One region of the Micromonospora sediminicola genome, then DNA from elsewhere that is predicted to be linked to it. Evidence: riboswitches for the same ligand, from Rfam matches in the RefSeq annotation. Region 1 holds a riboswitch; each other region holds the start of a gene.
What was found. A riboswitch is a leader RNA that binds a small molecule or an ion and turns the genes downstream of it on or off. The one in region 1 is predicted to bind cyclic di-AMP.

Region 1 (9,618 bases):
CGCCGGGTGCCGGAAGCGCCCGTTCGGGTTGACCGTGTATTCGTTGCGCCGGCCCACCCGGGTGCGGCGGAGGTAACCACCGGCCTCCAGATCGGCGACGATGGCCTGGGCCGCCCGCTCGGTGACACCCACCTCGTCGGCCACGTCCCGCAGGCGCGCTGTGGGGTTGCGCGCGATGGCCAGCAGGACGTGCCCGTGATTGGTGAGGAAGGTCCAGTTCTTGCGGCTCCCGTCCTCGGCCGGTGTGGTCGCCATGGTGGTCATCGTAGGACTCCTTCCGTCGGCGCCCCGACCCGGCGCGGTCCGCGACGGTGACGTATGAAATGCGTATCACGAAATCTTGACGTGCCATGGGTCGCGTGTGACGGTGGGTCGCGGGGCCGACACCGCCGCCGGCCGGCCTGACGGCTCCGCGCGAGGACGAGGTGAGCAGCATGATCCCGACCACCCCCGACGAGGCACTCGCCGAACTGCGTGCCGGTAACCACCGGTTCGTCACCGGTGTGCCGCAGCACCCGAACCAGGACGCCGGGCACCGGGCGGCGGTCGCCGACGGTCAGCACCCGTTCGCGGTGATCGTCGGGTGCTCCGACTCGCGACTCGCCGCCGAGATCATCTTCGACCGCGGCCTCGGTGACCTCTTCGTGGTGCGCACCGCCGGCCACACCGCCGGCCCGGAGGTGCTGGGCAGCGTGGAGTACGCGGTCACCGTGCTCGGCACGCCGCTCGTGGTGGTGCTCGGCCACGACTCGTGCGGCGCGGTCCAGGCGGCCCGCGAGGCGGTCCGCACCGGCTCCGCCCCGGCCGGACACCTGGGCGCGGTGGTGGACGCCGTCTCACCCAGCCTGCTCCGGGCCGGCCGCCAGGGCGTCGAGGACCTCGACGGCATCATCGACGTGCACATCGCCCAGACGGTGGAGGCACTGCTGGCCCGCTCCTCGGTGCTCGCCGCGAAGGTGGCCGGCGGGGCCTGCGCGGTGGTCGGCATGTCGTACCGGCTCAGTGGCGGCGAGGTCCGGACGGTGGCGCAGTCCCCGGCCCCGCTGCCGGCACCGGCCGCGTCGGCGGACGCGGCGCTCGCCGGCTGACCGGGAACCGATACGCGAAAGGGGCCGCCCACGGGCGGCCCCTTGTCGTACGCGCGCGTCAGAGCAGCGACATGTGCACGTGGTCGGTGTGGTTGGAGGGCCCGCTGTAGGAACTCCAGCCGGTCGCCGGGAACCAGATCTGCCGGTTCCAGATCACGTAGTAGATGCCCAGCCGGTCGGCGTTGCGGATGAGGAAGGCGGCCACCTCGTTGCCGTACCGGCGGGTGTCGTTGTTGTGCCACGGTGCGAAGCCGCTGTTCTGCAACGACCAGTCGCACGCCTTGCCCTTGGGGTGCTCCCACGGCCCGCCGGGGCGGTAGCAGCCCACGAAGCGGTTGAAGCCGGCGCGCTTGACCTCCTTGTACGCGTGCAGCGTGCGCGGCGTGACGCAGCCCGAGGTGGTCGGGTCGTTCTCGCTGCACGACTCGGACTTCCACCCGCCGTCGGCGGTGCGGCCGGGGCCGATCTTGGCAACCGGCGAGGTGGCCGAGACCAGGCCACCGGTGAAGTCCAGCCCGCCGACCAGCTTCAGCGCCTTCTGCGCCTCGACCTTCTCGCGGGCCATCGCGTTCGCCTGCTTCTCCTGCTCCCGCACCTCGGCGTCGAGCGCGATCTTGGCCCGCTCGGCGCGGCCCTTCACCTCGTTGATGGCGGCGAGGCGCTGCGCGTTGAACAGGTTCAGCTCGTCGAGCGCGCTGGCCCGCTGGACGAACGAGTCGGGGGAGTCGCTCTCCAGCAGCATCGCCATGGCGCCGACGCGACCGGTCCGGTAGGACTGTGCCGCGATCTCGCTCACCTGCGGGCTGAGCGCGTCGAGCTGGCTCTGCGCCGCCTTCACCTCCAGCGCGAGCTGGAGCTGCCGCTTGCGCGACGTGTCCAACTTCGACTTGGCCTGGAGGTAGGCGCGGTTGGCGGCGGTGACGGCCTCGCTGATCAGCGGTGGGTCGTCGTCCTCCGAGTGGCCCGAGGGGTTCGGGGCGGCGGTGCCGGGGGCCGCCGAGGCCGGCGTCGGCCCGGCCAGCACGGCGAGAGCGGCGAGCACGGCCACCACGGGTGTCAGCCAGCGGCGCAGGGGTGCCGTCACAGTGTTCCCTTCCGTCGACCGCCGACCGGGTTAGCTGACGGGTTCGGGACGGAAGCGGCCCCTTCCGCTGGCGCGGATTCACCCCATGTACCTGGTTCCCCGGCTCGCCCGGAGGCGATTGGGCGGCGGCACCGCAGGCGCCGGTGCGCGCCTTCGGCGGTGACCGGCAGCGAGGTTACCCGAGACCACTCCCGGGGATCTACGTCCGGAAGCCGACCAATCGCGAGAATTCGCCACCGCCCAGCGTGACCAGCATCGCGTTTGGAATCGGCCGTTACGCTGCGGAGTGTCACCATGCGGCCTCCGTGCTCCTGCCCCCGCCGGACCGGCCCTCGCCGAGCGCCTCCCACGCGTCCTCCCGGGGCGACGGCGGCCGGGGCGTCGCGGGTCCGGCGGCCCGCCCGGCGCGACCGGCGGTGGTCACGACCGCGGCCAGCGCGGTGGTCAGCGGTACGGCGGCGATCAGGCCGAGCGTGGCCACCGCGCTACGGACGATCTCCTGGGCGAGGAACTCGCTGGTGAGCAGCTGACCCACCGGGCGGGAGTCGGCGACCAGCAGGAGCAGCAGCGGCAGCGAGGCGCCCGCGTAGGCCAGCACGATGGTGTTGACGGTGGACGCGATGTGCGCCCGACCCACCCGGGTGGCCGCCCGGTAGAGCTGCCGTCGGGACAGCCCCGGGTTGGCGTGCGCCAGCTCGGTGACGGTGGCCGCCTGGGTGACGGTGACGTCGTCCAGCACGCCGAGCGAACCGATGATGATGCCGGCCAGCAACAGTCCGTGCAGGTCCACGTCACCCTGGAACATCGACAGCGTGGTGGCGTCCTCGCTGCCGAAGCCGGTCAGGTGGGTGGCGGCGGTGGCCAGCGTGCCCAGCACTCCGGTGATCACCAGGCTGCCGAGCGTGCCCAGCACCGCCACCGACGTCTGCGCGGTGATCCCGTGGGTCAGGTAGAGCACCACGAACATGATCAGTGCGGCGCCGACGATCGCCACCAGCAGCGGCGACTGCCCGGCGCCGATGCCGGGGAGCACGAAGCCGAGCAGGATGGCGAAGCTGGCCACCAGTCCGCCGAGCGCGGCCAGCCCGCGCCAGCGGCCGAACGCCACGATCGCGGCAGCGAAGAGGGCCACCAGCCAGATCAGCGGCGTACCGCGCTGGTGCTCGGCGATGTTGTAGGTCTTCACCGACGGGTCGCCCGGGTCGACCAGCTCGACCAGGACCACCTCGTCGCCGACCGCGACCCGGGGCGCGCCGGGTCCGGTGGGGACCGGCGTCTCGACCTGCCGGCCCGCGTCCGGCCCCTGCTCGGCGGCGACGGTCACGGTGCCGCAGGGGCCGCCGGTGTCGCCCTCGGGCGACTCGGGCGTCGGCGGGCAGGGCTCGGTCACCACCCGGGTCACCGTGCCGTGGTAGCGCGGCACGTCCGCGCCGCCGTCCACCGGGTCGCGGTCCGCCTGGGGCCAGAGCACCAGCGCCGCGATCACGGTGAGCACGAAGAGCGGCACCACGGTGGCGATCAGGAGCCGGCGTACGCCCGGCGGCGCGGCGGCTGCGGGACGGGTGTGATCGGCGCCCACGGCGTCTCTCCCAACGGTCGCGGCGGAACCGGGTCACCGGACCGGTCGGGTCACCGGGGCCGGCGCGGACGCGTGGGGATCACGCCCGGGTCGTCGCCCGGCCATGGTAGCCAGGCCGGCCCGCGCCGCCGGTGGACGCCGGGTCAGGCCAGGCCGGCGCGTCGCCGTCGGTAGTCGTCCTCGTCGATCTCGCCGCGGGCGTACCGCTCGTCGAGAATGCGCCGGGCCGTGCCGGGCGGCGCGCGGTCCGGACCGGGCATCCGCACCACGAACCAGACGAGCCCCGCCAGCACCGCCAGCACCAGCAAAGACCAGATCCACATCCAGCCCATCATCGGGCCCGACCACATCATCCGGCCGCCCTCCGTCCGTCGGCTCCGGGTCGGCGCGGTCGCCGGGCCCGGCCACCTCGACGGTACGTCTCCCGGCCGGTCGCCGGACCGGGTCGGGCGGCCCGTCCCGGGGGACGGAGGTCCCGGTCAGCCGCGCTTCATCAGGCGGCCGACGGCGGCCATCATCTCGGACGCCATCTCGTCGGCCCGGCCCTCGGCGGCCCCCTCGTGCATGCAGTGCCGGGCGTGCCCGTCCAGCAGGCCCAGGCCGACCTTGTCCAGCGCGGCCTGGATGGCCGAGATCTGGGTCAGCACGTCGATGCAGTAGCGGTCGTCCTCGACCATCTTCTCGATCCCCCGGACCTGACCCTCGATGCGGCGGAGCCGGGCGAGGAGCTGGTCCTTGCTGGCGGTGTAGCCCCGGGTCGGGGTGGGCGGCGTGGTCATGAGATCGAGGATAGCGTACCCCTCGGGGGTATGCTAACGTGCGATGAGTACCCCAGGGGGGTATGAGATCGGAGGGACGCGATGGAGACCACCTACCAGGTGCGGGGCATGACCTGCGGGCACTGCGTCACCGCGGTGAGCACCGAGCTGAGCGCGCTGCCGGACGTCACCGACGTCCAGATCGACCTGGCCACCGGCCGGGTCACCGTCACCAGCCGGAGCCCGCTGGACGCGGACGCCGTACGCGCCGCCGTGGACGAGGCCGGTTACGACCTCGTCGGGGCGTGACGGGTTCACGGACCCGACGACACGAGGAGACACCATGAACACGGCGACGAAGCTGAGCGGCTTCGCCCTCGGCCTCGTGGCGGTGTTCGGCGCGGCGTACGGGATCGGTCACGTGGCCGGTCCCGACGCCCCGGCCGCCGACACCCGCCACGACGACACCGACGCCGGCCACGGCGACCAGGGTCACGCCGGGGAGGCGGCCGCCCGCCTGCCCGGCGGGCTGCTCGTCTCCGAGCGCGGCTACACGTTCCAGCCGACGGCCGCGCCCGAGGGGCAGTTCGCGTTCCGGATCACCGGGCCGGACGGCCGGCCGGTCACCCGCTACGACGTGGCCCACGACAAGCGCATGCACCTGATCGTCGCCCGCCGCGACCTCTCCGGCTTCCGGCACGTGCACCCGGAGCTGGCCGACGACGGCACCTGGCGGGTCGCCTCACCGCTCGCCGGGCCGGGCGTGTGGCGGGCGTTCGCCGACTTCACCCCGACCGGCGGCGAGCCGTTGACGCTCGGCGTCGACGTCACCGTCCCCGGCACGCTGGCCGCGCGACCGTTGCCGCCACCGGCCACCAGCACCACGGTCGACGGCTACACCGTCACGCTCACCGGCGCGCCGGAGCCCGGCCGCACCAGCCGGCTCACGCTCTCGGTCAGCCGGGACGGCCGGCCGGTCACCGACCTCCAGCCCTACCTCGGGGCGTACGGCCACCTGGTGGCGCTGCGCCAGGGTGACCTGGCCTACCTGCACGTGCACCCGGAGGGCACGCCCGGCGACGGGCGCACGCCGGCCGGGCCGGCGGTCACGTTCGCGGCGGAGGTGCCGTCGGCCGGCGCGTACCGTCTCTACCTGGACTTCCGGCACGGCGACGCGGTGCACACCGCCGAGTTCACCGTCGTGGCCGGCGACCAGGCCCCGCCGGCGCCCACCGGGCCGGCGACCACCACCGCACCGACCCCGGACGCCGGACACGGCACCCCGGGGCACGGGCACAGTTGACCGGGGAGGTGCCGCGATGACCACCACGGGAAAGACGCTCCCGACCGCGCCGAACCTGATCGAACTCGCGATCGGCGGCATGACCTGCGCGTCGTGCGCCGCCCGGATCGAGAAGAAGCTCAACCGGATGGACGGCGTCGAGGCCACGGTGAACTACGCCACCGAGAAGGCCACCGTCCGGTACGCCGACGAGGTCACGCCGGACGACCTGATCGCCACCGTGGAGAAGACCGGCTACACGGCCGCGGTGCCACCGCCGCCCGCCCGGGCCGACGCGACCATGAGCGCCGAGCCGGTGGACGAGCTGCGCGGGGCGCGTACCCGGTTGTGGGTCTCGGCGGTGCTGACCCTGCCGGTGATCGTGCTGGCCATGGTGCCGGCCTGGCAGTTCGACCACTGGCAGTGGGCCTCGCTCACGCTGGCCGCTCCGGTGGTGGTGTGGGGCGGGCTGCCGTTCCACCGGGCCGCGCTGGTCAACCTGCGCCACGGCGCGGCGACCATGGACACCCTGGTCTCGCTCGGCACGCTGGCCGCGTTCGGCTGGTCGCTCTGGGCGCTCTTCCTCGGCGACGCCGGCATGCCCGGGATGACGCACCCGTTCCGGTTCGACATCACCCGGGGCGACGGCGCCGGCAACATCTACCTGGAGGCCGCCGCCGGGGTGACCGTCTTCATCCTGGCCGGGCGTTACTTCGAGGCCCGTGCCAAGCGCACCGCCGGCTCCGCCCTGCGTGCCCTGCTCGAACTGGGCGCGAAGGACGTGGCGGTGCTGCGCGGCGGGCAGGAGACCCGGGTCCCGGTCGACCAGCTCGCGGTCTCCGACCGGTTCGTGGTCCGGCCCGGGGAGAAGATCGCCACCGACGGGGTGGTCGAGGAGGGCACCTCCGCGGTCGACGCCAGCATGCTCACCGGCGAATCCGTGCCGGTCGAGGTCGGGCCGGGCGACGCCGTGGTGGGCGCGACCGTCAACGCCGGTGGTCGGCTGGTGGTCCGCGCCACCCGGATCGGCGGGGACACCCAGCTCGCCCAGATGGCCCGGCTGGTGGAGCAGGCACAGACCGGCAAGGCGGCCGTGCAGCGGCTGGCCGACCGGATCTCCGGGGTCTTCGTGCCGATCGTGATCGCCCTGGCCGCCGGCACGCTGGGCTGGTGGCTCGGCACCGGCGCCGGTCCGACCGCCGCGTTCACCGCCGCCGTGGCCGTGCTCATCATCGCCTGCCCCTGCGCGCTCGGCCTGGCCACCCCGACCGCGCTGCTGGTCGGCACCGGGCGCGGCGCGCAGCTCGGCGTGCTGATCAAGGGGCCGGAGGTGCTGGAGTCCACCCGACAGGTCGACACCGTGGTGCTGGACAAGACCGGCACCGTCACCACCGGGCGGATGGCGCTGGCCGAGGTGCTGCCCGCCGACGGCGAGGACGCCGGGGAACTGCTCCGGCTGGCCGGCGCGCTGGAGGCGGCCTCCGAGCATCCGATCGCCCGGGCGGTGGCCGAGGCGGCGGTCGACGCCGGGCCGCTGCCGGCGGTCACCGACTTCGCCAACGCCGAAGGGCTCGGCGTGACCGGCACGGTCGACGGCCGCGGCGTGGTGGTCGGTCGGGCACGGCTGCTGGGGGAGCGTGGTCTCGACGTACCCGAGGAGGTCGCGCGGGCGGCGACCGGCGCGGAGGCCGCCGGCCGCACGGCGGTCCTGGCCGGCTGGGACGGCCGGGCCCGGGGGGTGCTCGCGGTGGCCGACGCGGTGAAGCCGACCAGCCGGGCGGCGGTCGACCGGCTGCGCGACCTGGGGCTCACCCCGGTGCTGCTCACCGGCGACAACGCCACCGTGGCGAACGCGGTGGCCGCCGAGGTGGGCATCGACGAGGTGATCGCGGAGGTGCTGCCCGCCGACAAGGTGGCCGTGGTCGAGCGGCTCCAGGGCGAGGGCCGGGTGGTCGCCATGGTCGGCGACGGGGTCAACGACGCCGCCGCGCTGGCCCGGGCCGACCTCGGGCTGGCCATGGGCACCGGCACCGACGTGGCCATCGAGGCCGCCGACCTGACTCTGGTCCGGGGCGACCTGCGGGCCGCGGCGGACGCCATCCGGCTCTCCCGCCGCACCCTGGCGATCATCAAGGGCAACCTGTTCTGGGCGTTCGCCTACAACGTGGCGGCGCTGCCGCTGGCCGCAGCCGGGCTGCTCAACCCGATGCTCGCCGGCGCGGCGATGGCCTTCTCGTCGGTGTTCGTGGTGGCGAACAGCCTGCGTCTGCGGCGGTTCCGCCCGATCGGGTGACAGGTGATTGGGCCGGCGGCCGGCGGGGTAACCAGTTGTCGTCACGCAACTGCTGAGTGGAGGTTCACCATGGGTCTCGACGACAAGATCGACAACGCGTCCCAGGACACCGCGGGCAAGGTCAAGGAGGGCGTCGGCCGGGCGACCGACAACGAGCGCCTCGAGGCCGAGGGCCGCAACGACCAGGCCGGCGCCAAGCTCAAGCAGGCCGGCGAGAAGATCAAGGACGCCTTCAAGAGCTGACGTACGACTCGCACACCCCACCGGGCCGGCCTTCGGGCCGGCCCGGCGTGCGTCCGGGTCAGCGGCGCACCCGGTAGCGGATGTGCGTGACGGTGGGTGCGGCGACCACCCGATCCTGCTCCAGGGCGACGTCCAGCGGCCCGTCGAACAACGGCGTGCCGCCGCCCAGCACGATCGGCACCACGTGCAGCCAGAGCGAGTCGAGCAGGCCCGCCGCCAGGTAGCCGCGTACCGTGCCGCCGCCTCCCGCCACGCAGACGGACCGGTCACCGGCCGCCGCCCGGGCCCGCTCCAGCGCCGCCTCGATCCCGTCGGTGACGAAGTGGAACTCCGTACCGCCCGCCATCGGCAGCGGTTCCCTCCGGTGGTGGGTCAGCACGAAGACCGGGACCCGGAACGGTGGGTCGTCCCCCCACCATCCGGTCCACCCGAGGTCCCACCGGCCCTCGCCGCCGCCGAACATGCGCCGGCCCATCACGTACGCGCCGACGCCCTCGATCATCTCCTCGACCAACTCGGCGTCGACGTCGCGCTCGCCGCCGTTCAGGCCGTGCTCCGCGCGCCAGCTCTCGGTGGCGAAGAGCCACTCGTGCAGCCGCAGGCCGCCACGCCCGAGCGGGTCCTGCAGGCTCTGCCCCGGGGCCGCCACATAGCCGTCCAACGACATCGACAGTTGACTGAAGACCTCTCCCATGACGGGTGGACCTCCCGGGACGCCGGAACTCATCGGTCGGCGGCCAGGCGGGCGGCGCGTACCTCCAGGTAGCGGCGCTCGGGCAGGCTGGTGGTGGCCCGCGCGGCGGCCAGGTAGGCGGCCCGGGCGGCGACGCGGTCGCCGGCCAGCTCGAACAGGTGCGCGCGGACGGCGGCGAGCCGGTGGTGGCCGGCCGTGCGGTCGTCGGCGTCCAGCGGCGCGAGCAGTGCGAGGCCGGCGCGGGGCCCGTCCACCATCGCCACCGCGACCGCCTGGTTCAGCGTGACCATCGGGTTCGGGGCGATCCGGGCCAGCACCCGGTAGAGCGCCACGATCTGCGGCCAGTCCGTGGTGGCGGCGGTGGGCGCCTCCGCGTGCACCGCCGCGATGGCCGCCTGCACCTGGTACGGGCCCGGCGCCGACCAGGTCAACGCCTCGGTCACCAGCGCGATGCCCTCGTCGATCCCGGCCCGGTCCCACCGGGTGCGATCCTGCTCGGACAGCGGTACCAGCTCCCCGTCCGGGGCGGTGCGCGCCGCCCGGTGCGCGTCGGTGAGCAACATCAGGGCCAGCAGCCCGGCCACCTCGCCGTCGGTC
Region 2 (9,618 bases), 1.5 Mb from region 1:
TGATGGGCGTCGGCGGGTTCGTCTACTTCTGGCGCGGAGAGAAGGAGTACGGCCGTGGCTGAGCAGACCCTGCCGGTGAACGCCGGCACCGTGACCGACTCGGGCCGCGTCCCCACCGTGGTGGTGGACGACGTGCACGTGATCTACCGGATCCACAAGGGCGCGACCGGCGGCACCACCCCGGTCTCCGCGCTCAAGCGGATCGTCTCCCGCAGCAAGGTGCCGAACATCCGCGAGGTGCATGCCGTCAAGGGGGTGAGCTTCACCGCGTACGAGGGTGAGGCGATCGGCCTGATCGGCAGCAACGGCTCCGGCAAGTCGACCCTGCTGCGGGCCATCGCCGGCCTGCTCCCGCCGGCCCGCGGCGCGGTCTACACCCAGGGCCAGCCGTCCCTGCTCGGCGTGAACGCCGCGCTGCTCAACGACCTGTCCGGTGAGCGCAACGTGGTGCTCGGCTGCCTGGCCATGGGCATGCAGCCGGAGGAGGTCAAGCGGATCGCCCCGGAGATCATCGAGTTCTCCGGGATCAACGAGCGCGGCGACTTCGCCTCGCTGCCGATGCGCACCTACTCCTCCGGCATGGGCGCCCGGCTGCGCTTCGCCATCTCCTCGGCGAAGAAGCACGACGTGCTGCTCATCGACGAGGCCCTGGCCACCGGCGACCGCAAGTTCCGCGCCCGCAGCGAGCAGCGGGTCCGCGAGCTGCGCGACAGCGCCGGCACGGTCTTCCTGGTCAGCCACTCCATCGGCTCGATCCGGGACACCTGCGAGCGGACCATCTGGCTGGAGAGCGGCGTCCTCAAGATGGACGGCCCCACCAAGGAGGTCTGCGACGCGTACGAGAACCAGAAGTAGCCGGACGGAGCGCACCGCCCCGGGTTCCCGCCCGAGCGGTGCGCTCCGCCGTACGCGTTAAGGTTTTCGGATCCATCCGCTTTTCACCCAGAGTGAGGTACGGCAATGACGCAGGACCACACCACCGCACCGGACGCCGCGCCGGCGAACCCGGCACCCTGGCGCCCCACGCGTACGGTGGCCGTGATCCTCGCCGGGGGCACCGGGACCCGCCTCGGCCTGGGCATCCCCAAGCAGCTGCTGAAGATCGCCGGTAAACCGATCATCGAGCACACCCTCGCCGTCTTCGAGGCCGCGCCGGAGATCGACGAGATCATCGTGCTGATGGCCACCGGCCACGTGGGCGACGCGGAGCGGATCGTGGCCGACGCCGGCTTCCGCAAGGTCACCAAGGTGATCGAGGGCGGCGAGACCCGCAACGACACCACCCGGATCGCGCTCGACGCGGTCGGCGAGGGCGACGTCAACATCCTCTTCCACGACGCGGTCCGCCCGCTGGTGAGCGCCCGCATCGTGCGAGAGTGCGTGAACGCGCTCTGGTCCTACGCCGCGGTCGACGTGGCGATCCCCTCCGCCGACACGATCATCCAGGTCGACGCGGACGACTGCATCACCGACATCCCGGTCCGCTCCCGCCTGCGCCGCGGCCAGACCCCGCAGGCGTTCCGCTCCGGCACCATCCGGGAGGCGTACCGCCGCGCCGAGGGCGACCCCGACTTCGCCGCCACCGACGACTGCGGCGTGGTGCTGCGCTACCTGCCGGGCACGCCGATCAAGGTGATCGACGGCTCGGACGAGAACATCAAGGTCACCCACCCGGTCGACGTGCACCTGGCCGACAAGCTCTTCCAGCTCGCCGCCGCCCAGGCCCCCCGGCTGACCCACGGCGGCTACGCCGAGGAGCTGACCGGCCGGACCATCGTGGTCTTCGGCGGCAGCTACGGCATCGGCCACGACCTGGCCGAGCTGGCCCGCCGCTACGGCGCCCAGGTGTTCCCGTTCAGCCGCTCCACCACCGGCACCCACGTCGAGCGCGCCGAGGACGTGGCCGCCGCGCTGAAGACCGCGTTCGAGGCGACCGGCCGGATCGACTACGTGGTGGTCACCGCCGGCATCCTGGAGAAGGGCGCGCTCGCCGAGATGGACGACGAGACGATGGACCGACTCCTGCACGTCAACTTCGTCGGTCCGGTCACCATCGCCCGCCAGTCGCTGCCCTACCTCCAGCAGACCAAGGGCCAGCTGCTGCTCTACACGTCCAGCTCCTACACCCGGGGCCGGGCGCGCTACGCGCTCTACTCGGCCACCAAGGCCGCGCTGGTCAACCTGACCCAGGCGCTCGCCGACGAGTGGGCGGAGTTCGGCGTACGGGTCAACTGCGTCAACCCGGAGCGCACCGCCACCCCGATGCGGACCCGGGCGTTCGGCGAGGAGCCGGAGCACACGCTGCTCTCCTCCGAGGCGGTCGCCCAGGCCTCCCTGGACGTGCTGATCTCCGAGCTGACCGGCCAGGTGGTCGACGTGCGCCGGGCCCCCGGCGAGCAGGTGGCCGCCGCCGTACCGGCCCAGCCGGGCCCGCACCGGTCCGAACTGTCCGCCGACGCCTGAACCCGACAGGACGTGCCAGATGCGTGGTGACCTGGTTCGCAAGCTGCTCGCCCGGGTGCTGACCACCGGGCTGGCGGTGCTGGCCTTCCTCGTCGTGGCGCTCACCGGCGCCACCGGCTGGGGTCTGGCCCTGGCCGGCGCGGCACTCGCCGCCACCGCCTGGGAGCGCCGGGTGCGGCCGTCCGCCGACGGCCTCGCCGAGACGGTGCTCGTCGCCGCCGGCATCCTGGTCGGCTACGCCCGGCGCCTCGACGACGGCTTCGACCCCGCGCTGGCCGCCGCCGCGCTGGTGCTGCTCGGCCTGGTGCTGCTGGTCGGACCGCTGCGCCAGGCCGGCGCGCTGGAGATCCGGGCGGCGAACCTCCCGGTCCGCACCTGGACGCCAGTGGTCGCCGCCCGGCTCGGCGACGCGCTGCTGGTGCTGCTCGCCGTGGTGGCGCTCGCCGCCGCCCTGACGATGCCGGCCTGGACGGCGTTGGCCGCCGCGCTGCTGGTCGGCGCCGGCTGCGGAGCGGTCGCGTTGGACCTCGCCCGGCGCCGGTTCCGCCCGCCTGCCGGCGGTGGGCCGGTCGGCCGGGCGTTGCGCCGCCACCAACCCGAGTTCGTGCTGCACTTCTCCGCGCCGCCCGGCTCGGAGTACCAGGTCACCATGTGGCTGCCGTACCTGGAACGGATCGGCCGCCCGTTCCTGGTGGTGCTGCGCGAACCGGAGCTCCTGCCCACGGTGGCCGCCGCGACCCGCGCCCCGGTGGTCCTCTGCCCCACGCTGGAGGCGCTGGACGAGGCGCTGGTGCCCAGCCTGCGGGTGGCGTTCTACGTCAACCACGGCGCGAAGAACGCCCACGTGATCCGGTTCAACCAGCTCACCCATGTGCAGCTGCACCACGGCGACAGCGACAAGGCCCCCAGCGCCAACCCGGTGTCGGCGATCTTCGACAAGATCTTCGTGGCCGGGCAGGCGGCGATCGACCGGTACGCCCGGGCCGGGGTGGACATCCCCGCCGACAAGTTCGTCGTGGTCGGCCGCCCCCAGGTCGAGGCCATCGAGGTACGCCGGGAGCCGGTCCTCGCCTCCGCGCACCCGACCGTCCTCTACACCCCCACCTGGACCGGACACCACGCCGACGCGAACTACTGCTCGCTGCCGGTGGCCGAGACGCTGATCCGCCGGCTGCTCGACCGGGGGGCGACGGTGATCCTGCGCGCCCACCCGTACACCGACAAGAACCCCGCCTCGGCGCGGCAGCTCGCCCGGCTCACCGAACTGCTCGCCGCCGACCGGGCGCGGACCGGCCGGTCCCACCTGTGGGGCGCGGCGGCGGCCCGGGAGCTGACGCTGACCGAGTGCGTCAACCGCGCCGACGCGCTGGTCTCGGACGTCTCCGGGGTCATCTCCGACTGGCTCTACTCCGGCAAGCCGTACGCGGTCACCGACACCGGCGCCGACGGGGAGCACTTCGTCGAGCGGTTCCCGCTGGCCGCCTCCGGCTACGTGCTGCGTCGCGACATGTCCAACGTGGACGAGGTGCTGGGCGCGCTGCTCGACACCGACCCGAAGGCCGCGGAGCGGTGGGCGGCCCGCACCCGCTACCTCGGCGACTTCCCGGCCGACCGGTACGCCGAGACGTTCCTCGCCGCCGCCCGCCGCGAGCTGGAGCCCGACTGGGCCGTGCCGGTCCCCCGCGCCGCCGTCTGAGGGGTGTTCCCGCTCAGGTGATCGCCGGCGACGGCCGCCCGTGATTCAGCGCGCGCGGCGGTAGCGCAGGGCGACCACGCCGTTACGGAGCGGCTCCGCCGAGAGCAGCTCGAGCCGGCGCGTGCCGGGCAGCCCGCCCTGGTGCAGCGTCGGGCCGTGGCCGGCGATCCTGGGATGGACGAGCATCTGATACTCGTCGATCAGGTCCAGCCGGTCGAGCTCGGTCGCGAGCCTGCCGCTTCCGAGGAGGACCCCGGCCGGGGTCTGGTCCTTGAGCCTCTGCACCCCGTCGCGCAGATCACCGGCGATGTGGTGGCTGTTGGTCCACGGGAAGTCCCGGCGCGTCGACGACACCACGTACTTGGGTTTGGCCTCCAGCCTGACCGCCCACTCGCGCTCGGCGGGCGGCGCCTGCTCGTCGCGGGCCACGGCCGGCCAGTAGCTCTCCATCATCTCGTAGGTGACGCGCCCCCACAGCATTGCCCCGGCCTCGTCCATGAGACGGGTGAAGAAGGCGTGCGTCTCGTCGTCGGCGATCCCCTCCCGGTGGTCGACGCAACCGTCCAGGGTGAGGTTGAGGCTGAAGATGAGCGCTCCCATGGCCGGCGAGTCTAGCCAGGACGGCGTCGGCCCGGGCGGACGTCGCCGGCTCGACACCCACGACCCGGACGGTTCACACATCCACGCCCGTCGCGCGCCGCCAACCAGGCGTACCGCCGGTCGTCGATGACGGCGACGCCCTGGTTCACAGGTAGGCGTCCAGCAGGGCGAGCACCGCCGCCGGGTCCTCCACGTGCGCATTGTGGCCCAGCCCGGGCAGTGTCGCCACCGGCACACCCAGCTCCTTGAGCTGCGCGTCGCTCACCATCGGGTCCAGCTCGCCGCGGGCCAGCAGCACCGGTACGTCGGTGGCGGCCAGCAACGCGGGCAGCCGCGGCTCCCCCACCGCGAACGCGGCCGGGTCCATCGCCAGCCGCCAGCGGCCGTCCTCCCGGCGCAGCCCCGCGTCGACCACCGGATGGTCGGGGGCGAACAGTCCGGCGAGCCCGGAGACGCGCAGGTAGCGGCGGGCCGCCTCGTCCCGGCTGGCGAACCAGGTCACCGGCCGCGCGGCCAACTCGGCCGACTTCGCCAGCTCCGCCGGCGACCAGACCACCTTGATGCCGAGGCCGACCACCGCGTCGACGGGCAGGCCCCGCTGCCGGGCGGCCAGCGCCAGCGCCACCACGCCCCCGAGCGAGTGCCCGAGCAGCACCAGCCGGTCCCGCGGACCGAATCGCTCGGTGACCGGCCCCAGCCCCTCCACCAGGCGCTGCGCCAGGCCCGCGAAGGAGTAGCCGGACAGCGGTGGCGACCAGCCGTGGCCGGCCAGGTCGGGGGCGAGCCATCGGCCGGGCCAGCGCCGCTCCAGCAGCGGCGCCCAGGGCAGCCACACCTCGCCGGTGGCACCCATGCCGTGCAGGAGCACCAGGTGACGGGTCCCCGTCGTATCGCCCATACGGCGCAGTCTGCCACCGGACGGACACGACGCGCGAGAGCCGACGCCTCCCGCAACCGTGGCACCCGCCGCCGGCGCGTCCGTCACCACGGGACGCCTTCCGGAGATTCGTCGACGATCGCGCCCTCGCCTCGGGCCCGCCGCCGGGAGACGGCCACGGACGCGGGCCGTGCTTCGTGGGCGTTGCCCGGCCTCGGACGGAACGGACGTCTGGTACGGCGTGACATACCGATGGCGTTCCACTCGCGGCGTCGGCTCACGGTGGGTGGAACGGGGTGCGTGTCTACCGGACCGGGATGCACCCATGACGTTCCACCGACGGGGCTGGCGGGCGCTGGGTGGAACGTCATGGGTGTCTCCGCGGCCGGGATGCACCCATGACGTTCCACCGACGGGGCTGGCGGCCGCTGGGTGGAACGCCATGGGTGTCTCCGCGGCCGGGATACACCCATGACGTTCCACCGACGGGGCTGGCGGCCGCTGGGTGGAACGCCATGGGTGTCTCCGCGGCCGGGATACACCCATGACGTTCCACCGGCCGGGTTGGCGGGCGCTGGGTGGAGCGTCACGGGTGTCTGCGGGTGTCCGGATGCACCCGTGGGCTTTCACCCGGGCGCGTGGGGTGCGGGTGGGTGTCCGGTTCGGTGGTGGTGGGCGGCACCCCGGGCGTGGAATCGGCGCCGGGTCGGCGGCGTTGTAGACGGGTGAACGACCGAGCAGGCAGCGAGCCCCCGAGCCGCCGCCCCGCCCACGGGAATGACGGTGGGCGGACGGTCGTTACACATCATCCCGGCGCCGCGACGAGGCCCCCCGCTCCGCGAGCCAGCCGGACATCCCCGGCCCCGTGAGCTGGCCCCCCGGCTCCACGAGCGTGCCGGATCCCTTCAAGACTTTTCGAGCGCCTGACGGTGCCCACACCCCCCCGGTGTGTTGACCCCCGAATGGAGCCCTCTCATGAACACGATCCTGCGCAAGAGCATCCTGGGTATCGCTGGTCTGGCCTTCACCGGTGGCGTGTTCGCCGGTCCGGTCGCCGCCCACGCCGACACCCCCGCCCACGCCGCCGCCAAGCCCGTCGCGGTCGCGTCCGTGCAGGGTGAGCAGTCCCGCATCACCCTGAACGACGAGCAGACCGCCAACGCCAAGGCGATCATCGCCGCCACGAAGAAGGCCGGCCTGCCCGAGCGGGCCGCGGTCATCTCGATCGCCACCGCCCTGCAGGAGTCGAAGCTGGAGAACCTCGGGCACCTCGGCGACAAGAATGACCACGACTCGCTGGGCCTGTTCCAGCAGCGCCCCTCCTCCGGTTGGGGCACGCCGGAGCAGATCACCGACCCCGAGTACTCCACCCTGGCCTTCCTCAAGGGCCTGAAGCAGGTCGACGGCTGGGACAAGATGCCCCTGACCGACGCCGCCCAGACCGTCCAGGTCTCCGCCTACCCCGACGCCTACGCCCAGTGGGAGAAGCAGGCCACCGACATCGTGAACCAGCACTGGACCAAGTAAGACCCACGCGAAGGCCGGCACCCCCAACAGGGTGCCGGCCTTTCGCGCGTCGTAAAAGGCGTCAGGCGGAGTAGCCGCGCGTCGCCATCCAGTTCGCCAGATCGATGGTGGTGACCCAGTACGAGGGCAGCGACGGGTCAGCCGAGTCGGCGATCCGGACGGTCCGGCCGTCGTTCTTGTAGCCGACCACCGCGATGTAGTGACCGCCCGGGAACGAGTGCCAGCCGCCGTTGGTGTCGGTGGCGTCGCCGGCGACGTTGGCGACGACCGCGCGGCCGTTGCTGACCGCCGTGACCACGTCGGCCTGGAGCCGGTCCATCTGGGCCGGGGTGGCCGCGCCCGGGATCATGCGGGTCCGGTACGGGTTGCCCTTGACCTGCTGGTTGAGCACGCGCGTGGTGTCCTCGGCCGAGTTGGTGCCCATCTCGGTGGTGCCGAGGGCGACGGCGAGCGTGTCCTGGCTCCGCTCGATGCCGTTGGCGCTGAGCGCGTTGCGCACCGCGGCCGGGCCGCAGTAGTAGTAGGTGGTCTGCGCCTGGTAGTCGTAGTCGAGCACCTTGCTCGCCGGCGGCTTCGGCTTGGGCTTCGGCTTGGTGTCCGGGTCGGTGGTGGCCTTGGCCGCCGGCTTCGCCGAGGGCGAGGCGGTGGGTGCGGCGCTGGGTGAGGCGCTCGGCGAGGGGACGGCGATGCGGGCCTCACCGCGGCTGGCGGCCTCGCCGAGGCGGGAGCCGAGTTCGGCGACCGCGACGGTGTTCTCCGACCGGGACGCGGTGTCGTCGGTGGCGGCGAGGGCGACACCGGTGCCGCCGGCCAACACGAGGGCGGCGGCCGAACCGGCGATGATCTGGTACGGGCGCTCGGTGGCGAGACGCCGCAGCTGACGCTTCAGGTGGTGCTTCACGGGTTCCTCCAGGGCGTGAGCGGCACACGCCGGCCCCCGCGCGGAGGACTTCACGCGCGTTCGACGGGGCGGGACGGCCGCGGGACGGGGCACCCGGACAGCCGGGCGCACACGGGGGGTCGGGTGGGCGTCGCCGTCAGGCGAGCGCCGGCACCACCGGGCCGTGGAGGTGGGGGGACGATCGGGGGGTGGTTCGCACGAGGAATGGAACTCCTTCCGTGGCCGCCGACCGGGTTAGCTGACGGATTCGGGCGGGAAGTACGCCCTACCGCGGGCCGTGGCTCGCGGATTCACCCCGGTGTTGCTGTGGGTCCCCGGTTCGTATGCACGATTAGGCGGGTCGGTGCGGCGTCGCCGTCTGCGATCGAAAACCGCACCGGACGCGCCGACACTACCGGTGGGTACGCCTCAAGCCAAGCGCTCCCACCTGCGTAAACATCGTCCGCGACTACGGATATCGGAACAGCCGGTTACTGACTTCACTCAATGGGGGCAAGGGTTCGAGCCGGCATCGGAAGGCGAAAAGCGGGCATTCGACCGGCCGACGCCCCGCAATTGTCGGGTCCGCTGACCGGTTGTGCGCCGAGCGCCCGTTTCCGGGCCGCACGTGAGCGGGCTCACCGCATTCGGGTAACGATTCGGCGGAGACGCCACTCAGCCGACCCGGGCCGGCCGCCAGCGGGCGCCGCGGACGACGGTGGGCACCGGGACTCGGCTGGCCGACGCGACGCGGGGGGCGGGCGACGGCCGCACCGCGGCGGCCGCCGCGTAGGTCTCGGCGGCCAGCGTCCGCGCCGCGTCGGCGGCGAGCTCCGCGTCCCGCCAGGCCTGTCGCTCCCGCTCGGCGGCCGCCTCCCAGGCCGCCCGTCGGCCGTCACGGATCGTCCGGGCCAGCACGATCTCCTGCTCAGCCGGATGGCGACGCGGGTCCCACCCGTTGCGGTGGGCCAGCACGTCCGCGAGCTGCCGGGCGGTCAGGTCGCCCCGCCAGTGCGCCGCCATGGCGGCGTGGTGCAGCCAGCGCTCCCGCGCCGCGTACTCGGACGGGGTGTGTGGCGTGCGCGGCGCGGGCAGCGCGGCGGCGCCGGCCAGGCGGCGGGCGGCCGCCTCCGCCTCGTCGAAGGCCACCCAGGCCCGCTCCGCCTCGTCCTGGACGGCCAGCCACCGCTCGCGTCGCCGGCGGGCGGTCTGGGCGGCTCCGGCGGCGGCCACCGCCACCTCGTCGGCGTAGCGGGCGAGGTCCGCCCGGTGCAGCGCCTCCGCGTCGACCGGATCGGGTTCGAGGTCCGCCGCGCCGTCGCGGTCGGGGCGGGCGACGAGCACGGCGAGCAGGCCGAAGGCGGACACGAGCAGGGCCGACCAGATCGCGGCGGCCTCGGGGACGGCGGTGAGGAAGTGGTAGAGAACGGTCTGCGACATGGTCGGCACCTCACGGAGAAGACGTGGCGGGAAGGTCGCACGCCGGTCGGGGCGGGGCGCGGCCGCGGAACGGGCGCCGCCGGGCCGCCGAGGCGGGTGCGGGGTGAGGTTCGGTGGGTGCGGGGACGGGCCGGG
Region 3 (9,618 bases), on a different contig from region 1:
GGACGGCATGGTGAAGCTGGGCTACCTCACGCCGCGGCAGGCGGCGGATCTCGCGTACCCGGACACGGTGCGCCCGGTCGACCCGGACGCCGGCCGGTCGGACCTGGACCGACCGACCGGCCTGGTGGTCAACCACGTGCTGGCCGAGCTGCGGCGGACGGAGCCGTTCCGGGGCAAGCCGGACGAGGTGATCCGTGACGGCGGCTACCGGATCGTCACCACCGTCGACAAGCGGGTGCAGGACGCGGCGGAGGCGTCGGCGGACATCCGCCGGGACAGCGCGCCGGAGGCGGTGCGGGGGCAGCCGAAGAACTGGCAGGCGGCGCTGGTGGCGGTGGAGCCGGGCACCGGACGGGTGCTCGGCTACTACGGCGGTGACCGGGGCTCCGGCGCCGACTACGCGGGCTGGTACTACGACGAGAAGGGCCAGGCGCGCGGGTTCGGCCAGCACCCGCCGGGCTCCTCGTTCAAGGTCTACGACCTGGCCGCCGCCGTGCGCGACGGCATCTCGGTGAAGCAGCGGTTCGACTCGCCGGACACCAAGGAGTTCCCCGCCTCGGGTCGCACCCGGGGCAGCGCGGCCGGGCCGATCCGCAACGCCGAGCACGCGCCCTGCCAGCCGGACTGCGCGCTCTGGGAGGCCACCGTCGCCTCGCTGAACGTCACCTACTTCGAGCTGACCGAGAAGCTGGGCACCGCCCGGGTGATCGACATGGCCCGGCGGGCCGGCGTCGAGTCGATGTGGGAGACCGTGCGCGGCAACCCGCAGCCGCAGCGCGTCGACCTGCGCGGCGACCCGGCCGACCAGGTGGCGAAGCGGTTCTCCACCGAGGTCGGCATCGGCCAGTACGGCGTCACGGTGCAGGACCACGCCAACGGGATGGCCACCTTCGCTGCCGGCGGCAAGCGGGCCGACGCCCACTTCGTCCGCTCGGTGACCAAGGGCGACGAGGAGGTGTGGACGGAGCAGGTGCGCCAGACCGACCTCGGCCTGGACCGGGAGGCGATCGATCAGCTCGACTGGACGTTACGTCGGGTCCGGGCGGCCCGACTGGACAACGGGTGGGACTCCGCCGGCAAGACCGGCACCTGGCAGGCGGGGCAGAGCACCACGCAGAACGTGCACACCTGGATGGTCGGCTGGACCGGCGCGCTGGCCTCGGCCGTCTGGCTGGGCACCACCGACGGCAAGCCGTTGCGGACCCGGGGCGGCAGTTACGAGGTGTACGGCTCGACCGGGGCCGCGCCGATCTGGCGGCAGTTCATGTCCCGGGCCACCGAGGCGATGAAGCTCGACCCGGACCGGTACCGGTTCCGGGAGCCGAGCTTCCCGGGGGACGCGCCGGAGCCCTCCCCGTCGACGCCGGCCCCGACCACCTCCGCGCCGAGCCCGTCGGCGTCGGCGTCGGCGACGCCCCGCCCGACGCCGTCGAGTCCGAGCCCGCGCCCGACCGGCCGGCCGACCGTGCGTCCGACGTCGTCGCCGTCGCCGTCGCCGACCGGATCGCCGACGCGCAGCCGGGGACCGCGCTGACCCCGGGGGACGATCGAACCTATGTGCGCCATCCGCACACCACGGCAAAAGCCGTATGACGCCTTCGCATCCATCCACTGCGGACGATATTCGGCCTGATCAGGGGCTATTGAAGATCATGGCTTCCTGAATTCCGGCCGACGGCCGGGTGTCCGGCGGAAGTCGGTTGCCCCGGTCACCCATTGATCCCGGCTCCGGCGGCGTGTGATCGTGCACCCACGAGTCGTCGACCCCCGGCGACCCGGACGGTCGATCTGTCGACCCGGAGCCACGCCGGCAGCTCCGGTGACCGACCGTCACCCCGCCTCGCATCACCGCGCCGCCCGTCCCCACCGGGCTCCGTGCTGCGCGCCTCAGAACAGGAGCGAACCCTCGTGAAGCTCTCACCTCGCCTCGCCGCGCTCTCCGGCGCGGTCGCGGCCGGCGTGATCGCCGCCGGCACCGCCGCGGCCGTGCAGGCCGCCCCACCGGGCCCCGCCGCCCCCAACCCGGCGCAGGCCCGCGCGGCCGCCGCCGACTCGGCCCGCGCGCTGGTCGCGAACCGCCCCGCCTACCTCCAGGCCGGTTCCGACGACGCGTTCGTCCAGAAGCCGGTCATCTCCTCCGAGGGCACCCAGTACGTGCCCTACGAGCGCACCTACAAGGGCCTGCCGGTGGTCGGCGGCGACTTCGTGCTGGCCACCGACGCCGCCGGCAACCTGAAGTACGCCTCCGTCGCCCAGCAGCGGCCCATCGGCGCCCTCGTCACCACCCCCACGCTGACCCCGGCCGCGGGCGCGAAGAAGGCGCGCGCCCAGCTCCGGACCGTCAGCTCGGTCGAGGGCACCGCACTCGTCGTCTACACGCTCGGCGCCAGCCCGACGCTGGCCTGGGAGACCACCGTGCGCGGCACGGACGCCGAGGGCCCGAGCCGACTCACCGTCGACGTCGACGCCCGCACCGGGGCGGTGCTGCGCACGCAGGAGCACATCGTGCACGGCACCGGCACCGGCGCCTGGAACGGCCCGAGCCCGCTCACGCTCAACACCACCCAGTCCGGCGGCACCTACTCCATGAAGGACCCGACCGTCACGAACCTGAGCTGCCAGGACGCGGCGAACAACACCACGTTCAGCGGCTCCGACGACGCCTGGGGCAACGGCACCGCCACCAACAAGGAGACCGGCTGCGTCGACGCGCTCTTCGCCGCGCAGACCGAGCACAAGATGCTCAGCCAGTGGCTGGGCCGCAACGGCGCCGACGGCAACGGCGGCTACTGGCCGATCCGGGTGGGCCTGAACGACCAGAACGCCTACTACGACGGCACCCAGGTGCAGATCGGCAAGAACACCGCCGGTCAGTGGATCGGCTCGCTCGACGTGGTGGCGCACGAGATCGGCCACGGCATCGACGACCACACCCCGGGCGGCATCTCCGGCGGCGGCACCCAGGAGTTCGTGGCGGACACGTTCGGCGCGGCCACCGAGTGGTTCGCCAACGAGCCGTCCAGCTACGACGCGCCGGACTTCCTGGTCGGCGAGAAGATCAATCTGGTCGGCTCCGGCCCGATCCGCAACATGTACAACCCGTCCGCGCTCGGCGACCCGAACTGCTACTCCAGCAGCGTCCCGGGCGGCGAGGTGCACGCCTCCGCCGGCCCCGGCAACCACTGGTTCTACCTGCTGGCCAACGGCAGCAGCCCGACCAACGGGCAGCCGACCAGTTCGACCTGCAACGGCAGCAGCGTGACCGGTCTGGGGATCCAGAAGGCCATCAAGATCATGTACAACGCGATGCTGCTGAAGACCTCGTCCTCGTCGTACCTGAAGTACCGCACCTGGACGCTGCAGGCGGCGAAGAACCTCTACCCGGGCAGCTGCGCCGAGTTCGACACGGTCAAGGCGGCCTGGAACGCGGTCAGCGTGCCGGCCCAGTCCGGTGACCCGACGTGCGCCGGCGGCACCCCGACGCCCACGCCGACCACCACGACCACCCCGCCGTCGGGCGGCTGCTCCGGCAACAAGCTGGCCAACCCCGGCTTCGAGTCGGGCGCCGTGAACTGGACCGCCTCGTCCGGCGTCATCACCACGGACAGCGGCCAGGCCGCGCACGGCGGCTCGTACAAGGCCTGGCTCGACGGCTACGGCTCGTCGCACACCGACACCCTGAGCCAGTCGGTGACCGTTCCGGCCGGCTGCCGCGCGACGCTGAGCTTCTGGCTGCACATCGACAGCGCGGAGTCGACCACGACCACCGCGTACGACAAGCTCACCGTCAAGGCCGGCAGCACCACGCTGGCGACCTACTCGAACCTGAACAAGGCCACCGGCTACGTGCAGCGGTCCTTCGACGTCTCGTCGCTGGCCGGCACCACGGCGACCATCTCGTTCAGCGGCGTGGAGGACAGCTCCCTGCAGACGTCCTTCGTCGTCGACGACACCGCGGTCACCCTGAGCTGACCGTAGGGCGAGCGGCCGGTCGTCGTCCTCCGGGCGGCCGGCCGCTTCGTCGCGTCGGCAGGTCGGTCAGGCCGGGCGGCCGGCCCGGGACGCGGCGCCCCGGTCGCGCGGGATCCGCGCGGCCACCTCGTGCATCGCCCGGCTGAACAGCTCCGCCTGGTCGGGCAGGCCGCCGAGGCGGGCCGCCAGGGCGTCGGCGTCGGCCCGGGCCGAGTCGCTGACCCGGGCGTCCAGCTCGGCCAGCGCGGCGTTGACGGCGGCGACGACGTGTCCGCAGAGGACCTCCAGCGGCTCGCCGGCCAGGTCCGGGTCGACGGCGACCGAGTCCAGTCGGCCACCCTGGACGGCGACCGCCCGGACGCGGCCGTCGGCCGCGGCGCCCTCGGCCCGGAGCAACTCGCCCGGCTCGCCGTCGGGGTGCACGCCGGCCCGGGACCGCATCGCCGCGAGCGCCTGCTGCGTCCGGCTCAGGAGCTCGTCGAGGCTCGCGGCGGCCGAGAACGGGTCGATGGTCATATCCGCGCTTTCTTCACGTCTTAGCCGAGCATCGTGACCATAGCAACCGGCACCGACCGAGCGCGGTCACCGGCCGGCCCCGCCCGCAAGCGAGCAGGTCGGGCGCCGCGCGCCCGGCGTGTCGCGCGACCGCGAACGCCCGGCCGGAGCCCCGGCCGGGCGTTCGTCGGCTCAGCGCAGGCGCAGTCGCTGACCCGGGAAGATCAGGCCCGGATCGTCGCCGACGACGGCGCGGTTGCGCTCGTGCAGCGCCCGCCACCCCCCGGCGACGTGCGCCGCGACGGCGATGCCGGAGAGTGTGTCGCCGGAGCGCACCCGGTAGGTGCCGGCGCCGCCCCGCCCGGCCGGTCGGTCCACCGTGGACCTCGTCGTGGTGGGCCGGTCGGTGACCTTCCTCGGCGCGGGGCGGTCCGCCTTCCGCGGCGTGGGACGGTCGGCCGCCTTCTTCGGGGACGAGCCGGATCCGCCCTTGCGGCCGCAGACCGGCCAGGCGCCGATGCCCTGCCCGTCCAGGACCCGCTCGGCGACGGCGATCTGCTCCGACCGGCTGGCCAGGTCCGCCCGGGCGGCGTACTTCTTCCCGCCGTGGCCGTTCCAGGTGCCGCGCGAGAACTGGAGCCCGCCGTAGTAGCCGTTGCCGGTGTTGATGTGCCAGTTGCCGCCGGACTCGCACCGCGCGACGGCGTCCCAGTTGACGCCGGAGGCGCTGGCCGGGACGGCCGGAGCGAACAGGACCGCGGCGCCGGCCAGGACCACGCCGACGGCGGTACGACGGGCTGCGTATGCAGTTGCCATGGGGATTCCTCCACGCCGACGAGGTGAGCTGTCGGGTTCGGGCCGAGGAGCCCGGCCGCCGCTGGCGGCTTCACCCCGAGGTGACGTGCACCGAGGAACGTTGGGTCCCCCGCTCCCGCCGAGGTTCGGTTACCGCCGGGCCGGCGGCGGGATTAGGCGTTACCGGCCCGTGGTGTCCGCGACCGCGGACGCCACCGACGCTAGGGACGATTTCGGGCGATCGCCCACTTCTTGGGATGTTCGTCACCCACGTGGGCGACCGCGCACACGGGACACGACGACGTGGTAGCGGGACGTCCGGGCCGGATCCGGACGCCCCGCCCGGGCGTCCCGGCCCCGGGCTACCGTGGGCGGGACCGGCAAGATCGCACGAGGAGCGGCACGGATGACCGAGCACGGACACGAGCTGGCCTTCGGCGGCTTCCTCACCCCCACCGCCGGACGGCCGGACCAGGTGGTGGCCCTCGCCTCGCTCTGCGAGCAGGTCGGGCTGGACCTGGTCACCTTCCAGGACCACCCCTACCAGCCGGGTTTCCTGGACACGTGGACGCTGATGTCGTACGTGGCCGCCGCCACCGACCGGATCGGACTGGCCGGCAACGTGCTCAACCTGCCGCTGCGCCAGCCGGTGGTGCTCGCCCGCAGCGTGGCCAGCCTGGACCTGCTCACCGGCGGCCGGGTCGAGCTGGGGCTGGGCGCGGGCGCGTTCTGGGACGCGATCGAGGCGGCCGGCGGGCGGCGGCTCTCCCCCGGCGCGGCGGTCGACGCGCTCGACGAGGCGATCCAGGTCATCCGGGAGGTCTGGGGCACCGACCGACGCGGGATGATCCGCGTCGCCGGGGAGCACTACCGGGTGGTCGGCGCGAAGCGCGGACCGGCGCCGGCCCATCCGGTGGGCATCTGGGTGGGCGCGTACAAGCCACGCATGCTGCGCCTGGTCGGTCGCGCCGCGGACGGCTGGCTGCCGTCGTTGGCCTACCTGCCGAACGGGCCCGACGAGCTGCCCGCACTCAACGCGCTGGTCGACGAGGGCGCGCGGGCCGCCGGGCGGGACCCCGGCGAGATCCGCCGGATGCTCAACGTGACCGGCAGTTTCACCCGCTCGTCCACGGGGTTCCTGGCCGGGCCGCCGCAGCGGTGGGTGGAGGACCTGGCCGGGCTCACCCTGGAGCACGGCATCACCACCTTCGTCCTGGGCAGCGACGAGCCGCGCGCCATCCAGCTCTTCGCCCAGGAGGTGGCGCCGGCGGTCCGGGAGCTGGTCGCGGCCGAGCGCACCACGTCGGGCAGCGGCGCCCGCGCCGTCGCGCGGGAGCAGGCCGCCGGCGGCGTTCCGACCACCCTCGCGGTCACCCCCACGCCCGACCCGGGGGTACGCCTGAGCGCGCGCCGCCTCTGGGACGAGTCGACCCGTCCGACCGCCCCGCCGGCGCCGGCCGGGCACGTCTACCCGGCCCACGCGCAGGCCGCGGGGCAACATCTGGTGGACGTGCACGACCACCTGCGCCGGGAGCTGGCCCAGGTGCGGGACCTGCTGGAACAGGTCACGCGGGGCGCGGTCTCGCCGGGCGGGGCGCGGGCCGCGCTGAACGAGATGACCCTGCGGCAGAACAACTGGACGCTGGGCGCGTACTGCGCCGCGTACTGCACCGTGGTGACCCAGCACCACGGACTGGAGGACGCCTCGGTCTTCCCGCACCTGCGCCGCGCCGACGCCGGGCTGGCGGCGGTGCTGGACCGGCTGGAGGAGGAGCACGTGGTGATCCACGGCGTGGTGGAGGGTGTCGACCGGGCGCTGGTGGAGCTGATCAGCCGACCGGGTGACTTCACCGGGCTCCAGGAGGCGGCGGACCTGCTCACCGACACGCTGCTGTCACACCTGTCGTACGAGGAGCACCAGATCGTCGAGCCGCTGGCCCGGCACGGCTTCTACCCCGGTCAGCTGTGACCGACGGATATTCCCGAGCCGCGACGTGAGATAGCTGGCTTTTGTTTCCCTAAGTCAGCGCGGTAGCGTCGGGCCCATGACGGACTTCCTCGCGCAGCGCGACTCCTGGTCCACCGCCAACTGCTCGATCGCCCGGGCGCTCGAGGTGGTCGGCAACCGCACCACGCTGCTCCTGCTGCGCGAGGCGTCGTTCGGCACCCGGCGCTTCGACGACTTCGCCCGCCGGGTCGGCGTGAGCGAACCGGTCGCCGCCACCCGCCTCAAGCAGCTCGTCGCCGACGGCCTGCTCGACCGGCGGCCCTACCGGGAGCCCGGGCAGCGCACCCGCGACGAGTACGTGCTCACCGCCAAGGGCCGCGACCTGCTGCCCGTGCTCGTCGCCCTCCGCCAGTGGGGCGACGCGTACGCCGCCGACGAGGTCGGCCCGTCCGTCCTGGTCACCCATCACGACTGCGGGGCGGACGTGCACGCCCGGCTGCGCTGCGACGCCGGGCACGACGTGCCGGCCGACGAGCTGGCCGTGCTGCCCGGTCCGGGCCTGCGGGCCTCCTGATCCACCCACCCTCAGCACCCTCGGAGCGAGACATGAAGATCGCTGGAAGCACCGCCCTGGTCACCGGCGCGAACCGCGGCTTCGGCCGGCACCTGGCCGCGGAACTCGTGGCGCGGGGCGCCACGGTCTGGGCCGGCGCGCGCAACCCGGACAGCGTCGACCTGCCCGGCGTCACCCCGCTACGCCTGGACGTCACCGACCCCGCCTCGGTGGCCGCCGCCGCGCAGCGCGCCGGCGACGTGACGCTGCTGGTCAACAACGCCGGCGTGAGCACCGGCGCCGACCTGCTCGACGGCGACCTCGACCAGATCCGGCTGGAGCTGGAGACGCACTACCTCGGCACGCTGTCGGTGGTGCGGGCGTTCGCGCCCCGGATCGCGGCGAACGGCGGCGGGACGATCCTGAACGTCATGTCGGCCCTGTCCTGGTTCACGTTCCCCGGCGTCGGCGCGTACGGGGCGGCGAAGGCCGCCGAGTGGTCGATGACCAACGCGCTGCGCGTCGAGCTCGCCGACCGGGGCGTCCGGGTCGCCGGCCTGCACGTCGGCTACATGGACACCGACATGGCCGCCGCCGTCACCGGACCCAAGGCCGACCCGGCCGAGGTCGCCCGGATGGCTGCCGACGGCATCGAGTCCGACAGCTACGAGATCCTGGCCGACGACGTCGCCCGCCGGGTCCAGGCCGGACTGTCCGGCGGCGTGGCCGCCCTCTACCCCGACCTCCCCTGAGCGTCCGCGTGTAAGGAAGGGCCCCTTCTTATCGCCCAGGCGATAAGAAGGGGCCCTTCCTTACACCTACAGGCCGCGGGCGAGGCGGTCGGCGAGGATCCGGGTGAAGCGGGCCGGGTCGGCGAGGTCGCCACCCTCGGCCAGCAGCGCCATGCCGTACAGCAGCTCGGCGGTCTCGGTCAGCGCGGCGGTGTCGCCACCCTCGCCGTGCGCCTTGCGCAGGCCGGTGACCAGCGGGTGGGTCGGGTTCAGCTCCAGGATCCGCTTGACCCGGGGCACCTCCTGACCCATCGCCCGGTACATCTTCTCCAGCGTCGGCGTCATGTCGTGCGCGTCGCCCACCACGCAGGCCGGCGAGGTGGTCAGCCGGGTGGACAGCCGCACCTCCTTGACGCTGTCGGTGAGCGCGCCGCCGAGGAAGGTGAGCAGGTCGGCGTACTCCTGCCGCTCGGCCTCGGCCTTCTCCTTCTCCTCCTCGGTCTCCAGGTCGACCTGGCCCTTGGCCACCGAGCGCAGCGTCCTCCCGTCGTACGCGCCGACCCGCTCGACCCACACCTCGTCCACCGGGTCGGTGAGGATCAGCACCTCGTAACCCTTGGCCCGGAACGCCTCCAGGTGCGGCGAGTTCTCGATGGTGGCCCGGTTCTCGCCGGTGGCGTAGTAGATCTCGGTCTGGCCGTCCTTCATCCGCTCCACGTAGGCGCGCAGCGTGGTCGGCTCGGCCGGGTCGTGGGTGCTGGCCGCGCGGACCAGGTCCAGCAGCGCCTCGGTGTTGTCCGGGTCCTCCAGCAGACCCTCCTTGACCACCGGCCCGAACTCGGTCCAGAACGTGCGGTACGACTCGGCCGACATGTCCTTGAGCGTGCCCAGCACCTTCTTGACCAGCCGCCGGCGCACCGCGCGGATCTGCCGGTCCTGCTGCAGGATCTCCCGGGAGATGTTCAGCGACAGGTCGTGCGCGTCCACCACACCCTTGACGAAGCGCAGGTAGTTGGGGATCAGCGCCTCGCAGTCGTCCATGATGAACACGCGCTTGACGTAGAGCTGCACGCCACGACGGCCCTGCGGGGCGAACAGGTCGAGCGGGGCGTGCGAGGGCAGGA

Region 2: another riboswitch for cyclic di-AMP. It lies ahead of GA0070622_RS23215 (C39 family peptidase); the one in region 1 lies ahead of GA0070622_RS30585 (coiled-coil domain-containing protein).
Region 3: another riboswitch for cyclic di-AMP. It lies ahead of GA0070622_RS17355 (LysM peptidoglycan-binding domain-containing protein); the one in region 1 lies ahead of GA0070622_RS30585 (coiled-coil domain-containing protein).

Annotation. Positions count from the first base shown of each region.
Region 1 covers NZ_FLRH01000004.1:1,906,195-1,915,812, reverse strand. Annotated here, with positions in the region: gene GA0070622_RS30595 (helix-turn-helix transcriptional regulator) at 1-264, opposite strand, end outside; gene GA0070622_RS30590 (carbonic anhydrase) at 435-1,088, shown strand; gene GA0070622_RS30585 (coiled-coil domain-containing protein) at 1,147-2,172, opposite strand; cyclic di-AMP (ydaO/yuaA leader) riboswitch at 2,177-2,307, opposite strand; gene GA0070622_RS30580 (YibE/F family protein) at 2,462-3,751, opposite strand; gene GA0070622_RS30575 (SHOCT domain-containing protein) at 3,895-4,074, opposite strand; gene GA0070622_RS30570 (metal-sensitive transcriptional regulator) at 4,231-4,530, opposite strand; gene GA0070622_RS30565 (heavy-metal-associated domain-containing protein) at 4,612-4,818, shown strand; gene GA0070622_RS30560 (hypothetical protein) at 4,853-5,812, shown strand; gene GA0070622_RS30555 (heavy metal translocating P-type ATPase) at 5,829-8,084, shown strand; gene GA0070622_RS30550 (CsbD family protein) at 8,154-8,327, shown strand; gene GA0070622_RS30545 (dihydrofolate reductase family protein) at 8,386-9,021, opposite strand; gene GA0070622_RS30540 (RNA polymerase sigma factor) at 9,051-9,618, opposite strand, start outside.
Region 2 covers NZ_FLRH01000004.1:388,883-398,500, forward strand. Annotated here, with positions in the region: gene GA0070622_RS23180 (ABC transporter permease) at 1-62, shown strand, start outside; gene GA0070622_RS23185 (ABC transporter ATP-binding protein) at 55-855, shown strand; gene GA0070622_RS23190 (bifunctional cytidylyltransferase/SDR family oxidoreductase) at 961-2,463, shown strand; gene GA0070622_RS23195 (CDP-glycerol glycerophosphotransferase family protein) at 2,483-4,159, shown strand; gene GA0070622_RS23200 (dihydrofolate reductase family protein) at 4,205-4,759, opposite strand; gene GA0070622_RS23205 (alpha/beta fold hydrolase) at 4,905-5,657, opposite strand; gene GA0070622_RS23210 (hypothetical protein) at 6,612-7,163, shown strand; gene GA0070622_RS23215 (C39 family peptidase) at 7,225-8,076, opposite strand; cyclic di-AMP (ydaO/yuaA leader) riboswitch at 8,273-8,412, opposite strand; gene GA0070622_RS23220 (hypothetical protein) at 8,719-9,483, opposite strand.
Region 3 covers NZ_FLRH01000003.1:3,638,353-3,647,970, reverse strand. Annotated here, with positions in the region: gene GA0070622_RS17370 (transglycosylase domain-containing protein) at 1-1,534, shown strand, start outside; gene GA0070622_RS17365 (M4 family metallopeptidase) at 1,909-3,972, shown strand; gene GA0070622_RS17360 (YbaB/EbfC family nucleoid-associated protein) at 4,039-4,488, opposite strand; gene GA0070622_RS17355 (LysM peptidoglycan-binding domain-containing protein) at 4,660-5,283, opposite strand; cyclic di-AMP (ydaO/yuaA leader) riboswitch at 5,288-5,414, opposite strand; gene GA0070622_RS17350 (LLM class flavin-dependent oxidoreductase) at 5,669-7,231, shown strand; gene GA0070622_RS17345 (winged helix-turn-helix transcriptional regulator) at 7,308-7,784, shown strand; gene GA0070622_RS17340 (SDR family oxidoreductase) at 7,817-8,515, shown strand; gene htpG (molecular chaperone HtpG) at 8,582-9,618, opposite strand, start outside.